DNA from 2 places in the Streptomyces sp. HNM0645 genome. Region 2 is predicted to be linked to the other one. Evidence: riboswitches for the same ligand, from Rfam matches in the RefSeq annotation. Region 2 holds a riboswitch; the other holds the start of a gene.
What was found. A riboswitch is a leader RNA that binds a small molecule or an ion and turns the genes downstream of it on or off. The one in region 2 is predicted to bind cobalamin.
Positions count from the first base shown of each region.

Region 1: linked by a shared signal. The riboswitch ahead of QMZ92_RS31135 (SCO2321 family membrane protein) and the one ahead of QMZ92_RS11705 (energy-coupling factor ABC transporter permease) in region 2 are both predicted to bind cobalamin.

Region 1 is NZ_JASHLT010000059.1:20,262-27,518, reverse strand. Features, by position in the region: gene QMZ92_RS31145 (energy-coupling factor transporter transmembrane protein EcfT) at 1-640, opposite strand, end outside; gene QMZ92_RS31140 (SCO2322 family protein) at 940-1,629, opposite strand; gene QMZ92_RS31135 (SCO2321 family membrane protein) at 1,629-2,888, opposite strand; cobalamin riboswitch at 3,002-3,138, opposite strand; gene QMZ92_RS31130 (Strvi_7410 family MBL fold metallo-hydrolase) at 3,348-4,388, opposite strand; gene QMZ92_RS31125 (aldehyde dehydrogenase) at 4,655-6,118, shown strand; gene QMZ92_RS31120 (ferredoxin) at 6,118-6,351, shown strand; gene QMZ92_RS31115 (tetratricopeptide repeat protein) at 6,389-7,257, shown strand, end outside.
Region 2 is NZ_JASHLT010000014.1:164,156-171,412, reverse strand. Features, by position in the region: gene QMZ92_RS11730 (PadR family transcriptional regulator) at 1-258, opposite strand, end outside; gene QMZ92_RS11725 (NADPH-dependent 2,4-dienoyl-CoA reductase) at 283-2,304, opposite strand; gene QMZ92_RS11720 (energy-coupling factor ABC transporter ATP-binding protein) at 2,402-3,268, opposite strand; gene cbiQ (cobalt ECF transporter T component CbiQ) at 3,265-4,014, opposite strand; gene QMZ92_RS11710 (energy-coupling factor ABC transporter substrate-binding protein) at 4,021-4,389, opposite strand; gene QMZ92_RS11705 (energy-coupling factor ABC transporter permease) at 4,386-5,078, opposite strand; cobalamin riboswitch at 5,108-5,300, opposite strand; gene QMZ92_RS11700 (PTS-dependent dihydroxyacetone kinase phosphotransferase subunit DhaM) at 5,345-5,749, opposite strand; gene dhaL (dihydroxyacetone kinase subunit DhaL) at 5,746-6,342, opposite strand; gene dhaK (dihydroxyacetone kinase subunit DhaK) at 6,433-7,257, opposite strand, start outside.

The sequences.
Region 1 (7,257 bases), on a different contig from region 2:
GCTCCAGCGCCCCCTCCAGGACCGGCAGCCCGATCTGCAGGACCGCCTTGACCCCGCCCGTCGGACGGCCCCGCAGCCGCCGTGCGGTACGGAGCCGGAGCACGTCGGCGACCATGTTCGGCGCGAACGTCATGGCGACGACGACGGCGACCCCCGCCTCGTACAGCGCGCCCGGGAGCGACTTCAGCAGCCGGGCCGGGTTCGCGAGCGCGTTCGCCGCGCCGAGACAGATCAGCAGGGTCGCCAGCTTCGCCCCGTCGTACAGCGCGAACACCATCTGCTCCGCCGTCACCCGGCCACCGACCCTGACGCCCCGCGCCCAGTCCGGCAGGGGCACCTCGGGCAGTGTGAGCAGGACGCGGGTGCCCGGGATGGGCGAACCGAGGACGACGGAGAACACCAGCCGGATCGCGATCACGGCGAGGCCGAGCTTGACGAAGGCGCCGTACGAACGGGCCCAGGGGGCGTCCGTGCGCCGGGCCGCCACGACGTATCCGGCGACGCCCACCAGCAGCCCGAGGAGGAGGGGATTGGTCGTCCGCGAAGCGGCCGTGGCGAGGCCGAGCGCCCAGACCCACCAGGCTCCGGCGTGCAGCGCGTTGCTCCGGCCGGCGGCGGGCGCCCGCAGGGCACCGCGCAGCGGTCGGCGCTCCCGCGGGGCCCGGCCGGACGGCCGACTGCCGCGGGGCGCGGCGCCGCTCTCGTGGCTCCCGTCGTCCGGGCCGCCGACCGGGCCGCTGCCGGAACCTTCGCCGGAGCCCGTGTCCGCGTCCGGACCGCTTCCGGGGCCGTCGACCGGACCGCTTCCGGAGCCCCGGCCCGCGCCCGGCTCCCGGTCGCCGGGGCGGGCGTGCGGGACACCGCCCAGCAGTCGGACGGGACGCCGCCGTCCGTGCGGCTCCGCGGGGTCGTCCGCCGGCGTGGGCACGGGCGTCCGGGTCATCCGCGGCGGCGGGACTGCCAGAACGCCGCCCCGCCCAGCGCGAGCACGGCCGCGATGCCCGCGAAGAGCCCCAGCGTGGGGCCCCCGCCGGCCGCCTCGCCGCCGGCCGCCCCGGAGGGCTTCCCGGCCGGCGGGGCGGAGGCGCCGGACTCCGCGGGCGCCGGGTCCCCGGCCGAGACCTGCTCGCCGCAGCCCGTCCTCGGGTAACCGGAGATCGCGCACAGCAGCGCGTCCGAGTTGTAGCGGAGCGGCTTGGCCACCGCCGCCAGGGCCTCCGCGCTGGTGGCGTCCGAGGGGACCGCGGCGCAGCCGGACGCCGGCGCGGACGGGGGCCGCTCACCGGACGGCGCGTCCGCCTCGGTGCCGAAGTCGATCACGACCCCGACCCGTTTGGTGCCGGGCTTCGCCGGGGTGTCCGCGCACAACTGGGAGAAGGAGGGGGCGGTACGCGGCTTCGCCGAGTCCTGCGAGTCCGCGCTGACGGAGAAGCGGTATCCGTCCACCGAGCCGTCGGCCGGCCGCGCCGTGGCCGGACCCTGGGTGGCGTAGGCCCAGGCGGTACCGCCGGACTGCCAGAACGACCAGTACCGGTATCCCGCCGCCTGCGCCTGCGCCTGCCCCGCCACGCCCGGCACCGCGAGCACGGTGCCGAGCGCGAGGAGGAGCGCGGTCAGTCGCCTGCGCATCACTGCTGCTTGCTCTTCCGGCGGCCGCTGATCAGGATGCCTATGCCGGCACCGGCCGCGAGGCCGGCGCCGACGATCCACCAGATCCCGGCGCTGTCGCCGCCCTTGTGCTCCTCGCCCGCGTCGCTCTTCGTGCGCGGAGCCGGCGGCTCGGTGGTGGAGGCCGGCGCGGGACCGGTCGCGTTGAGCTGCCGTACGAGGTCGGCGCCGCCGAAGTCCCGCGGGTCGTCGCCATGGGCGTGCGCGGCGAGGATCAGCTGCGCGTACGCCGCCGGGCCGCCGTCCTTCGCCCACGCCGCGGAGTTCTTCTCCAGCCACTGGACCGCCCTGTCCGCCTTGTCGCCGTGCCCGGCGGCCGAGAGCGCGAGGACCGCGTCCGCGGTGTTGCCGAAGTCCGGGAGCGGGGCCGGGTCGGCGGCGCCCGGCATCGGCGGCGAGTCCAGATGGCCGGTCTTCGCGAGCGCCGTGGCCAGGTACGCGGCGCCGTTGCGGGCCGACTGCTCCGGGGTGGCCTTCGCCGGGGAGGTGCAGGCGGCGGGGCCGCCGTCCGGCTCCGGGCCGGAGACGACCAGGCCGCGGCCCAGCCCGGCGAGCACGGCGGCCGCGGTGGCGTCGCCGTTGGCGAGGAGCTTTCCGGCCTCGTCCGGCTGGTAGGCGAACGCACCGCCGCCGGCCTTGTCGGCGCATGGCACGGCGAACGTGACCAGCGCGTCGAACGGGCTCTTGCCGCTCTTCGACTTCACCTCGCCGGGCCGCGCCTTGGCCGCGGCGAAGGCGCCGATCACGACGGACGTGGAGTTCGCGTCGGACGGCATGCCGGGGTTGTAGCTCCAGCCGCCGTCCTCGTTCTGCACGGACTTCAGCCACTCGAGGCCCTTGTTCACGGCCTCCCCGTGGCCGCCGAGGGCACGCAGGGCCTGTACCGCCGCCGCGGTGGCATTGGTGTCCAGCATCGTCTTCGCGTCGCACGGCTTGGACGCGTCCGCGCGGTAGGAGGCGAAGCCGCCGTTCTCGCACTGCTGCCCGGTGAGCCACCCGACGGCCTGCTCGGCGGGCACGGTCTTGGCGACGTCCTGGGCGAGCAGGGCCAGCGACTGTCGCCACACCCCGTCGTAGGTCGGGTCCTTCGTGCCGTAGAGCCCGGCCGGGAGCGCCGCCGAGGGGGAGGGGGTGGGGGCGGCCGTCGCTGCCGGAGCAGCGGTCACGCAGAACACGGCGGAAGCGGCGGCGAGCGCTGCTGCGCTGCGGCGAACTGACATGGCGGGCTGGGCCTCTCCTGTGGGGAGCCGGGCACAGGCACGCTGGGGTACCAGGCTCCGGCCCCGTATTCCTCGACGGTGCCTGCCAGCGGGCCGGTCCCGATGGCACGAGCCGGTCACGGCCGGTACAGGGCATTCCGACTCGCCGCCGGCGACGGCGGCTCACGGTTGCGGGTCAGTGCCGGATTCGCACCGGCTTCCCCCCGTACGGGTGTGATGACGACTCGCACACTCTACCGGCCCGTAATCCCAGCCCCTCGGGACGGGCGGCCGGGTACGGCAGGAGGCCCTCGACGGCCCTGCCCACCGGGCCCCGCGCGGTTCTCGGAGAGGGGCCGGCGGCTTGTGCGAGGGTCCGGCTCGGATGGATCTCGGTGGCCCGGAGCGGTCGGCGGGACGGTCCGGCTCGGGTGGCTCTCGGTGGCCCGAGCCGTGCTCATCCAGCCCTCGCACTCCGGCTCAGCCGACCGCGGTGTACGCCACCGGGGCGCTGCCCGGCACCGCCTCCACGCGGCCCAGTTTCACCAGGCGGCGCAGATGGGCCTCGGCCTCCGAGACGGCGATGGTGCGCGAGCCGTAGGGGATCTCGTCCCACGGCCGGTTCCACTCCATGCGCTCTGCCAGTTGCCAGGGGGTCAGCGGTGCGGCGAGGAGGGACAGCAGCCCGGTCAGCCGCTCCTCGTGGTGGGCGAGGAGCTCCCGGACCCGTGCCGGGGCGTCGGTGAAGGCGTGCTGGTGCGCCGGGAGCACCTCGGCGGCGCCGAGGCGGCCGACGCGTTCCAGCGAGTCCAGGTAGTCGCCGAGGGGGTCGGTGACCGCGGAGTCGTCGGGGTCCTCGTACAGGCCGATGTGCGGGCTGATGCCGGGGAGCAGATGGTCGCCGGAGAAGAGGCGGCCGCGGCCGGGGAGGTTCGCCGGATGCTCCTCCTCCAGGTGCAGGCACACATGGCCGGGCGTGTGGCCGGGAGTCCAGACGGCCCGCAGCCGCCGTCCGGCGAGGTCCACCAGTTCGCCGGGTGCGATCTCGCGGTCGGGCAGGGCCGCCCGCAGCCCGGGGAGGGCCCGCATCCGGCCGCGCTCGCGGGCCGCGAGCAGCGGGGCGAGGTGCTCCTCCGGCGCGCCGACGGCGGTGAGCTTCCCGGCCAGGTAGTCGAGCCAGGCCCCGGGCCGGGCCTCCCGGGTGCGGCGGACGACGGCGATGTCGGCCGCGTGCATCGCGATCCACGCGCCGGACGCCTCGCGGACCCTGCCGGACAGCCCGTGGTGGTCCGGGTGGTGGTGGGTGACGAGTACGCCGTGGACGTCGGCCACCGCGAGGCCCAGTTCGGCGAGGCCGTCCGAGAGCGCCGTCCAGGACGCGGGGTCGTCCCATCCGGTGTCGACGAGGACGGGCCCGCGGCCGGTGTCGAGGACGTGGACCAGCGTGTGGCCCAGGGGGTTGTCCGGGATGGGGACCTTGAGGGACCACACACCGCCGCCGTGCTCCGTCACCCGCGTCATCGGCTCCCCATCCTCCCGGCCCGGGCCCAAGAACGAGAACCCGTTCCAATGGTCGCCCAAGTCGACTTCATTGCAAAGGGCTCGGCGGTGTGCGGGGCCGGGGCGGGGAGCGCCGGTCCGCGCCCGCGCCGATGCTTCCCGGGAGCGGGTTCCGGCCGTGGACTCCTCCGGCGGGAACTGGTATCTGTTCAGGCGGTCGGCAAATCTGAAATACCGTCAGAAAAACTGGAGCGCTCGGAGAGCCGGGGCCGCGGGAGGCAGTCGTCATGTCCGAACTGGTGGAGCACGGGAAACTCTTCATCGGCGGGGAGTTGGTCGATCCCCTCGGCACGGACACCATCGAGGTGGTCTCGCCGCACACCGAGGAGGTCATCGGACGCGTCCCGCACGCCTCGCGGGCCGACGTGGACCGGGCGGTCGCGGCCGCGCGTGCCGCCTTCGACCGAGGGCCCTGGCCGAGGACGCCGCTCGAGGAGCGCATCGAGGTCGTCGGCAGGATCAAGGACGCGATCGCCGTACGGCACGAGGAGATCGCCCGCTCGATCAGCTCCCAGAACGGATCGCCGTACTCCTGGAGCGTCCTGGCCCAGGCGCTCGGCGCCATGATGGTCTGGGACGCGGCCATCGGCGTCGCCCGCGACTTCACCTACGAGGAGCGGCGCGGCGGAGTCCTCGGCCCCCTCCTCGTCCTGCGTGAACCGGTCGGCGTGGTCGCGGCCGTGGTTCCCTGGAACGTCCCGCAGTTCGTCGCAGCGGCCAAGCTCGGGCCCGCCCTGCTCGCCGGCTGCGGCGTGGTCCTGAAGCCCTCGCCCGAGTCCCCGCTGGACGCCTACATCCTGGCCGACATCGTCCGCGAGGCCGGCCTGCCCGAGGGAGTGCTGTCGATCCTCCCCGCCGACCGAGAGGTCAGCGAGTACCTCGTCGGGCATCCCGGCGTCGACAAGGTCTCCTTCACCGGCTCGGTCCCGGCCGGCCGGCGCGTGATGGAGGTCGCCGCCCGCAACCTCACCCGCGTCACCCTCGAACTCGGCGGCAAGTCCGCCGCGGTGATCCTGCCGGACGGGGACCTGGAGGCGGCCGTCCAGGGCATCGTCCCGGCGGCCTGGATGAACAACGGCCAGGCGTGTGTGGCCCAGACCCGCATCCTCGTCCCGCGCCCCCGCTACGACGAGTTCGCCGACGCCTTCGCCGCGGCGGCCGGGGCGCTGGTGACCGGCGACCCGCTGGACCCGGCGACCCAGGTCGGTCCGCTCGTCGCCCGCCGCCAGCAGCAGAGGTCGCTCGGCTACATCGCGCTCGGTCAGGAGGAGGGCGCCAAGGTCCTCGCCGGCGGCGGCCGCCCGGCCGGCCTCGACCGCGGCTGGTACGTCGAGCCGACCCTCTTCGGCGGCGTCGACAACGCCATGCGGATCGCTCGGGAGGAGATCTTCGGCCCCGTCGTCTGCCTGCTGCCGTACGGCGACGAGGGCGAGGCCGCCGCGATCGCGAACGACTCCGAGTACGGGCTCAGCGGTAGCGTCTGGACGGCCGACGTCGAGCACGGCATCGACTTCGCGAGGCGCGTCAGGACCGGGACGTACAACGTCAACACGTTCAGCCTCGACATGCTTGGCCCGTTCGGCGGATACAAGAACTCCGGGCTGGGGCGGGAGTTCGGTCCTGAGGGGTACGGCGAGTACTTTGAGCACAAAATGGTTCATTTGCCGTCGGGATACGGGAGCGAGAGCTGATGGGTGACCGCTGGCAGGTCGAGGTCGACCGTGGTGTGTGCATCGGTTCGGGGATGTGTGTCAACAACGCGCCGGACGGCTTCAAGCTGGACGCGGCCCGCCAGTCGCACCCCACCGAACCGGAGACCGACGCGGACGAGGACATCCTCACCGCGGCGGAGGGCTGTCCGGTCGAGGCCATCTCGATCCGGCTGCCGGGCAGCGGTGAGGCGGTGTTCCCGCCCGAGGAGTAGCCTCCTGCGGTCCGGTACCGGGAGCAGGGTGGGGAACATGGAGAAAGCAGAGGCCAGGCGGCTGATCGAACGTGCCCGGCAGGCCTTCGACGCCGGGGAGTGGCGGCAGTGCGCGGATACCTACGAGCAGGTGCTCGCCCACTTCCCGGACGAGGGGGCCGGCGGCGTGTGGTGGTACGACGCGGCCCTCGCGTACAAGTTCCTGCGCGACTGGCCCAAGGCCTACGCGCTCGGGCGGGAGGCCGCGGCCCGGGCGCCGCGCGGAGAAGGCGATCCGGCGTTCTGGAACCTGGGCATCGCGGCGACGGTCCTGCGCGAGTGGGAGGTGGCCCGCGACGCCTGGGAGGGCTTCGGTGTCCCGGTGCCGGAGGGGGAGGGGCCGATCGACGTCGACGGCGCCTTCGGCATGACCTGCGTGCGGCTGGAGACGGACGGCGGGCAGGAGGTCGTGTGGGCCCGGCGGCTCTGCCCCACCCGGGCGCAGGTGCTCAGCGTGCCCTTCACCGGCGGCCGGCGGTTCGGCGAGGTCGTCGTGCACGACGGGGAGCCGAAGGGGGAGCGTGTGGTCGACGGGCAGCGGATCGCCGTTTTCGACGAGCTGGTCCTCTTCGAGCCCTCGCCCCTGCCCACGCTGGTGGTGACCGTGAACGCCGCCGAGGCGGCGGATGTGCACGCCCTGGTCGGGCTGTTCGCGGAGGAGGGCTTCGGCGCGGAACCGAAGAGCAGTTTCGTCCTGCACTGCGGATGCTGCAGCGAGGGCACCGTCGAGTACGAGGGCGACAGCGTGCATGCCGGGGCGCAGGAGGTCGCGCTCGCGGCGCCGGTGGAGGAGGCCGGGCGCATCCTCGGCGCATGGTCGGGGCAGGTCGCGGCCGGGCGGAGCTGGAGCGGACTCCGGATGGTCTG
Region 2 (7,257 bases):
GGTCCTGCCCACCCAGCCGGCCAGTTCGGTTCGGCCCGCGGGCAGCACCTCGTACTCCTTGCGTTTGCCCCGTGCGGGCTCGGCCGCGGGCAGGACGCGGATCAGCCCCGACTCCTCCAGCTTCCCCAGCTCGCGGTAGATCTGCTGGTGCGTCGCCGACCAGAAGTAGCCGATGGACCGGTCGAAGCGGCGGGTCAGCTCCAGGCCCGAGGACGGCTTCTCGAGCAGGGCGGTGAGGATCGCGTGGGGGAGGGACATGACCCGCATCCTAAGGAGGCGGCGTCAGATCGTCGCCGCCAGCCGGGTGCCCTGGTCGATGGCCCGCTTGGCGTCCAGTTCTGCGGCCACGTCGGCGCCGCCGATGAGGTGCGCGGTGCGGCCCGCCGCGGTCAGCTCCTCGTACAGGTCGCGCCTCGGCTCCTGCCCGGTGCACAGCACCACCGTGTCCACGGGGATCGTCCTCGCCGTGCCGTCCACCGTGATGTGCAGGCCCTCGTCGTCGATCCGGTCGTACGCCGCCCCCGCGACCATCGTGACGCCGCGGTGCTTGAGCTCCGTGCGGTGGATCCAGCCCGTCGTCTTGCCGAGGCCCGCGCCGACCTTGGAGGTCTTGCGCTGGAGGAGATGCACCGTGCGCGGGGGCCGCGGCCGCTCCGGGGCCCGCAGCCCGCCCCGTTCGGCGTATCCGGTGTCCACGCCCCACTGCCGGAAGTACGTCTCCGGGTCGAGGCTCGCGCCCTCGCCGCCGTCGGTGAGGAACTCCGCGACGTCGAAGCCGATCCCGCCGGCGCCGACGACGGCGACCCGCTCACCGACCTCGGCGCCGTCGCGCAGCACGTCGAGGTAGCTGACGACGCTGGGGTGGTCGACGCCCTCGATCGCCGGCGTCCGGGGCGTGACACCGGTCGCGACCACGATCTCGTCGTACCCGGTCAGCAGGTCCGGCGTGACGAAGGTCCCGAGCCGGACCTCCACCCCGCGCAGCTCCAGCTGGGTACGGAAGTAGCGCAGCGTCTCCTCGAACTCCTCCTTGCCGGGGACGCGCTTGGCGATGTTCAGCTGCCCGCCGATCTCCTCGGCCCCGTCGAAGAGCGTGACCTCGTGGCCGCGTTCGGCGGCCGAGACCGAGAACGCCAGGCCCGCCGGGCCTGCGCCGACGACCGCCAGGCGTTTGCGCAGCCGGGTGGGGGAGAGGACCAGCTCGGTCTCGTGGCAGGCACGCGGGTTGACCAGGCAGGAGGTGATCCTGCCGCTGAAGGTGTGGTCCAGGCACGCCTGGTTGCAGCCGATGCAGGTGTTGATCGTCTCGGCGCGGTCCTCGCGGGCCTTGGCGACGAACTCCGGGTCGGCCAGGAACGGCCGCGCCATGGACACCATGTCCGCGCGTCCCTCGGCGAGCACCTGCTCCGCCACCTCGGGCGTGTTGATCCGGTTGCTGGTCACCAGCGGCACGGACACCGAGCCCATGAGCTTGCGCGTCACCCAGGTGTACGCGCCGCGCGGCACCGAGGTCGCGATGGTCGGGATCCGGGCCTCGTGCCAGCCGATGCCGGTGTTGATGATGGTCGCTCCGGCCGCCTCGATCTCCTTGGCGAGCGCGACGACCTCGTCGAGCGAGGAGCCGCCGGGCACGAGGTCGAGCATCGACAGCCGGTAGACGATGATGAAGTCGTCGCCGACCCGTTCGCGGGTGCGGCGGACGATCTCCCGGGGGAAGCGGGTGCGGTTCTCGTACGAGCCGCCCCAGCGGTCGTCCCGGTGGTTGGTGGCGCTCGCGATGAACTCGTTGATCAGGTAGCCCTCGGAGCCCATGATCTCGACGCCGTCGTAGCCCGCCGACCTGGCCAGCTCCGCCGCGCGGACGTAGTCCTCGATGGTCTGCTCGACCTGCTCGTCGGTGAGGGCGTGGGGGACGAACGGGCTGATGGGGGCCTGCAGCGCGCTGGGCGCGACCAGCTGGGGGTGGTAGGCGTAGCGGCCGAAGTGCAGGATCTGCATGGCGATCCGGCCGCCCGCCGCGTGCACCGCGTCGGTGACCGTGCGGTGCTGCGCGGCCTCCTCCTCGGTGGTGAGCTTGGCGCCGCCGTCGTAGGGGCGTCCCGCGTCGTTCGGGGAGATGCCGCCGGTCACGATCAGTCCGACACCTCCGCGCGCACGCTCGGCGTAGAAGGCCGCCATGCGCTCGAAGCCGTTCTCCGCCTCCTCCAGGCCGATGTGCATCGAGCCCATGAGCACCCGGTTCGGCAGCGTGGTGAAACCGAGGTCGAGCGGGCTGAGCAGATGCGGGTACGGGGTGGGGGTCATCGGGGCGCCTCCTCGCGCAATGAGCGTCGCCCCCTTTTGTAGACGCCGGAGACCTCGTTATGCAACAAGTTGCACAACGAGGCCCGGGTGAGATGCGCTACGCCGGCACGGCCCAGCGGTCCAGTTCCTCCGGGGTCCGCGGGCCCGGCCTGCCCGCTTCCAGCAGTCCGTGGGCGCGCAGCACCTCCTCCGCGGCCATCGCCCACGGCAGGCGCAGCCGGGCCGAGTCCAGCAGCTCCCGGTCCGCCAGCAGCTCCGCGACCGGCCCCGTCCGCAGCCCGGCCGGGGACAGCACGGCGGCGTCGTCCGCCCAGCGCAGCGCCAGATCCACGTCGTGCGTGGCCATCACCACGGTCGTACCGCCCTCCCGCAGCCGCTCCAACGCCGCCAGCAGCCGTTCCTGCCCGTGCGGATCGAGTCCCGCGGTCGGCTCGTCCAGGACGAGCACACGCGGTCGCATGGCCACCGCGCCCGCGATCGCCGCCCGCTTGCGCTGCCCGTACGACAGCAGATGCGTCGGGCGGTCCTCCAGTGCCGTGATGTCCAAGGCGTCCAGTGCCTCCGCGACCCGGGCCCGTACCTCCGGCTCCGGCAGCCCCAGGTTCATCGGCCCGAACGACACGTCCTGGCCCACCGACGCGGCGAACAACTGGTCGTCCGGATCCTGCACGACGAGCTGCACCGTCGTCCGCAGCCGGTTCAGCCCGCCGCGGTCGTACACCACCGGCTCGCCGTGGAGCAGGAGCCTGCCCTCCGCGCAGTGCAGCCCGCCGCTGAGGAGCCGCATCAGGGTCGTCTTGCCGCTGCCGTTGCGGCCCAGCAGCGCCAGGGAGCGTCCTCCCGGCACGGCGAAGTCGACACCGCGCAGCACCGGCGGGCCGTCCGGGTAGGAGAATCCCGCGCCGGCCAGTTCCACCAGGGGCGCCGCGGCCCCGGGTGCGCTCTCGTCCACGGACGTGCTCACAGTACGGACCTTTCCAGTACGAGGGTGAGGGCGACGATCCCCGCGAGCAGCCCGGCGGTCGCCACCAGGAAGCGCGCCGACACCGTCGCGGGCGGCACCAGGACCCGCAGCGTCCCGTCGTAGCCGCGCCCGGCGAGCCCGGTCTGCAGCCGCTGGGCCCGGTCGAAGGCCCGCACGAAGGCGGTCGCGGCGAGCCCGGCGAGGGACCGCCAGGCCGCCGCCCGGGTCGTGTGCCCGAGCCGCGCCGCCTGGGCCTGGCGGACCCGGTGCACGGTGTCGAGCAGCAGAAAGCCGATCCGGTACATCACGAGGGCCACGTCCACGACGGGCCCGGGCACCCCGGCCCGGACCAGCCTTGGCAGCAGGTCCGACACCGGCGTGGTGAACGCGAACAGCAGCACCCCGAGCGAGGCGGCGGACGTCCGCAGCAGCAGCCGGACCGCGTGCAGCGGTCCGTCCGGCGCGAGCACCACGAATCCGTCCGGGTCGCCCACCGAGAACAGCAGCGGAATCGCACCCGTGACGCAGAACCCCAGCGGAATGCGCCACGCCCGCCACAGCTGCCGCGGCGCCACGCCGGCGGGCCCGAGCAGTACGGCCACGGCCGCCGCGGCGACCAGGACGGCACCCGGCCACGGCGGCAGTGAGACGGCGCAGACCGTCAGCCCGAGCCCGAGTGCCGCCTTCTCGCACGGATGACGGCGGCGCCAGCGGCTGCTGTGCGCCGCCGCGTCTATCGGCAGCATCGGCGGCTACGCGCCCGAGCCGACGGAACCGGCGGAGCCGCTGCCGGGCGCCCGCCCGTCCCCGGCGGCCGCCGCCCGCGCCTCACCCTGCCGGCGCCCCTTGCGCAGCCCGAAGTAGTACGCCAGGACACCGGCACCCAGAGCCGCCTGGAGAGCGAACAACGCCGACTCGACCTCCCCGGAAGGGGGTTCGTAGAGCGGCGCGAACCAGGGCTCGTAGTCCGGCGCGATCTCCGTGATGGCGGTCTCCGCCTCCCCGTCGGCGCCCGTGAAGGGCTCCTCCTTGTGGTCGCCCAGGCCGAGGGCGAGCGGCAGCACCGCCAGCGCCGCCACGATCGCCATCAGCAGCGTGTTGATCTTCGCGTTACGGCTCATCGGACCGCGGCCTCCTTCTTGGCCCCGCCCTGGAGGAGCACTCCGAGGCGGGTCAGCTCACCCTTGCTGGACTGCACGAGCAGCCGCATCACCAACACGGTGAGCAGGCCCTCGCTGACGGCCAGCGGGATCTGGGTGAGCGCGAAGATGCCGCCGAACTTGGCCAGGGCGCCGACCACGCCGCTGCCCGGGTCGGGGAACGCCAGCGCCAGCTGCACGCTGGTCACGCAGTACGTGGACAGGTCCGCGACGAACGCGCCGAAGAACACGCCCACCATCAGCGGCGCCCCGGACCGCCGCAGCAGCGCGTACACCGCGAACCCGGCCCACGGCCCGACGATCGCCATCGAGAACACGTTCGCGCCGAGCGTGGTCAGTCCGCCGTGGGCCAGCAGCAGCGCCTGGAAGAGCAGGGTGATCGTGCCGAGCACGGCCATGATCGGTGGCCGGAACAGGATCGCGCCCAGCCCCGTGCCGGTCGGGTGCGAGCAACTGCCGGTCACGGAAGGGATCTTGAGTGCCGACAGGACGAAGGTGAAGGCGCCCGACGCGCCGAGCAGCAGGGTGGAATCGGGATTCGCCCTGACCTCACGGGTGAGCGCCCGTACGCCGTGGATCACGAAGGGGGCGGACGCGACGCCCCAGGCGGCCGCGTGCACAGGGGGCAGATACCCCTCGGCTATATGCATGGTTGGGAGACCCTCTCCAGCACCTCGTGGATGGACAACGCGCCCTGGCCGGTCTCCTGGCTGACGGGTCCTGCCGCCCGGGCTCCGCCTTCCCGGACACCACGGTCTCCCGTGGCGGTCCAGTGGCTTCCTTGCGGAGAGAGCCGGACTTCCCGATCACAGTGGCGAGGGCCGCACCGGTACTCCACCGGTTTCCCGTTCACCAAGGCCCTGCGACATTAGTGTGTTGACCAGGTGCGTCACAAGCCGCGCACGGATGCTTACGGTCACACCTTGCGGTAGTCGTACGCCTCCACGGCCGCCGCCTCCACCGCGTCCAGATCCGCGCCGGCGGCCGCGGTGACCACCGCGGCGACGGCGCCCTCCACGAACGGCGCGTCCACCAGCCTGGTCCCCTCCGGAAGTTCGTCGCCCTCGGCCAGCAGCGCCTTGACCGTCAGCACGGCGCTGCCGATGTCGACCAGCACGGCCACCCCGGCTCCCCTGTCCACCTCGTGGGCGGCACGTGCCGTCAGCTCCGAACTGGTGCCGAGGCCGCCGTCCGCTGCCCCGCCCGCCGCGGCGACCGGCACGGCGTCGCCCGCGCCCGCCAGCCTCCGGGCGAGGTCGGCGACCGACTCCGCGACCTGCGCGCTGTGCGAGACGAGGACGATCCCGACCGGGCCGGTCATCGCGCGGCCTCCTCGAGGGCCCCGACCAGCAGGGCGGAGGACGTCGCCCCCGGATCCTGGTGCCCGATGCTGCGCACGCCCAGATAGCTCGCCCGGCCCTTGCGGGCCAGCATCGGCACGGTCGCCGCCGCGCCCTCGTCGGCGGCCTCCCGCGCGGCCGCGAAGGACTCGTCCAGCGCCGCGGCCGCGGGCTCCAGCGCGTCCAGCATCGTCTTGTCCCCGGCCTTCGCGCCGCCGAGTTGCGCCACCGCCGCGATCCCCGCGCGCAGCGCCTCGGCGAGCTGCGCGCGCGACACCTCGGCCTCGTCACCGAGCGCCTTGCCGGCCCGCCGCAGCAGCGTCCCGTACAGCGGCCCCGACGCCCCGCCGACCGTCGAGATCAACTGCCGCCCGGTCAGCATCAGTACGGCACCGGGGGTGTCCGGCGCGTCCTTCTCCAGCGCCGCCCTCACCGCCGTGAAACCCCGCTGCAGATTGGTTCCGTGGTCGGCGTCCCCGATCGCGGCGTCGAGCTCGGTCAGCCGGCCCGCCTCGCGGTCCACCGCCTCGGCCAGGGCGTTCATCCAGCGGAGGAAGAAATCCGCGTCGAGCACAGCGCCTCCTTCTCGTGGCGCACCGGCTTCCCCGCGCGCGTCGTCGCGGCCCGCGGGAGCGGAGCCGCCGTCGGCCGGGCCGGGCATGGCTCAGCGGCCCCAGCGCAGCGCGGGCGTCTCCACGGGGGCGTCCCACAGCCGCAGGATCTCCTCGTCCGCCTCGCACAGAGTCACCGAGCAGCCGGCCATGTCGAGCGAGGTGACGTAGTTGCCGACCAGGGTCCGGGCCACCGGCACTCCCCGCTCTGCGAGCACCCGGTGGACCTCCGCGTTGAACCCGTACAGCTCCAGCAGCGGTGTCGCGCCCATGCCGTTGACCAGCGCCAGCACCGGACTCGACGGCTGCAGATCCTCCAGGACCGCGTTCACCGCGAAGTCCGCGATCTCCCGCGACGTCATCATCGGCCGCCTCTCCCGGCCGGGCTCGCCGTGGATGCCGATCCCCAACTCCAGCTCACCGGACGGCAGGTCGAACGTCGGGGTGCCCTTGGCGGGGGTCGTGACGGCGCTGAGCGCGACACCGAAGCTGCGCGACCGCTCGTTGACCCGGCGGGCGACGGCCTCGACCCGCTCCAGCGGCGCACCCTCCTCCGCCGCGGCGCCCGCGATCTTCTCCACGAAGAGCGTCGCGCCCGTACCGCGCCGGCCCGCCGTGTAGAGGCTGTCCTGCACGGCCACGTCGTCGTTGACGAGCACCTTGGCCACCTGGACGCCCTCGTCCTCGGCGAGTTCCTGCGCCATGTCGAAGTTCAGCACGTCGCCGGTGTAGTTCTTCACCACGAAGAGCACGCCCGCCCCGCTGTCCACCGCCGCCGCGGCGCGGGCCATCTGGTCCGGCACCGGCGACGTGAAGACCTCGCCGGGGCACGCCGCCGAGAGCATCCCCACCCCCACGAACCCGCCGTGCAGGGGCTC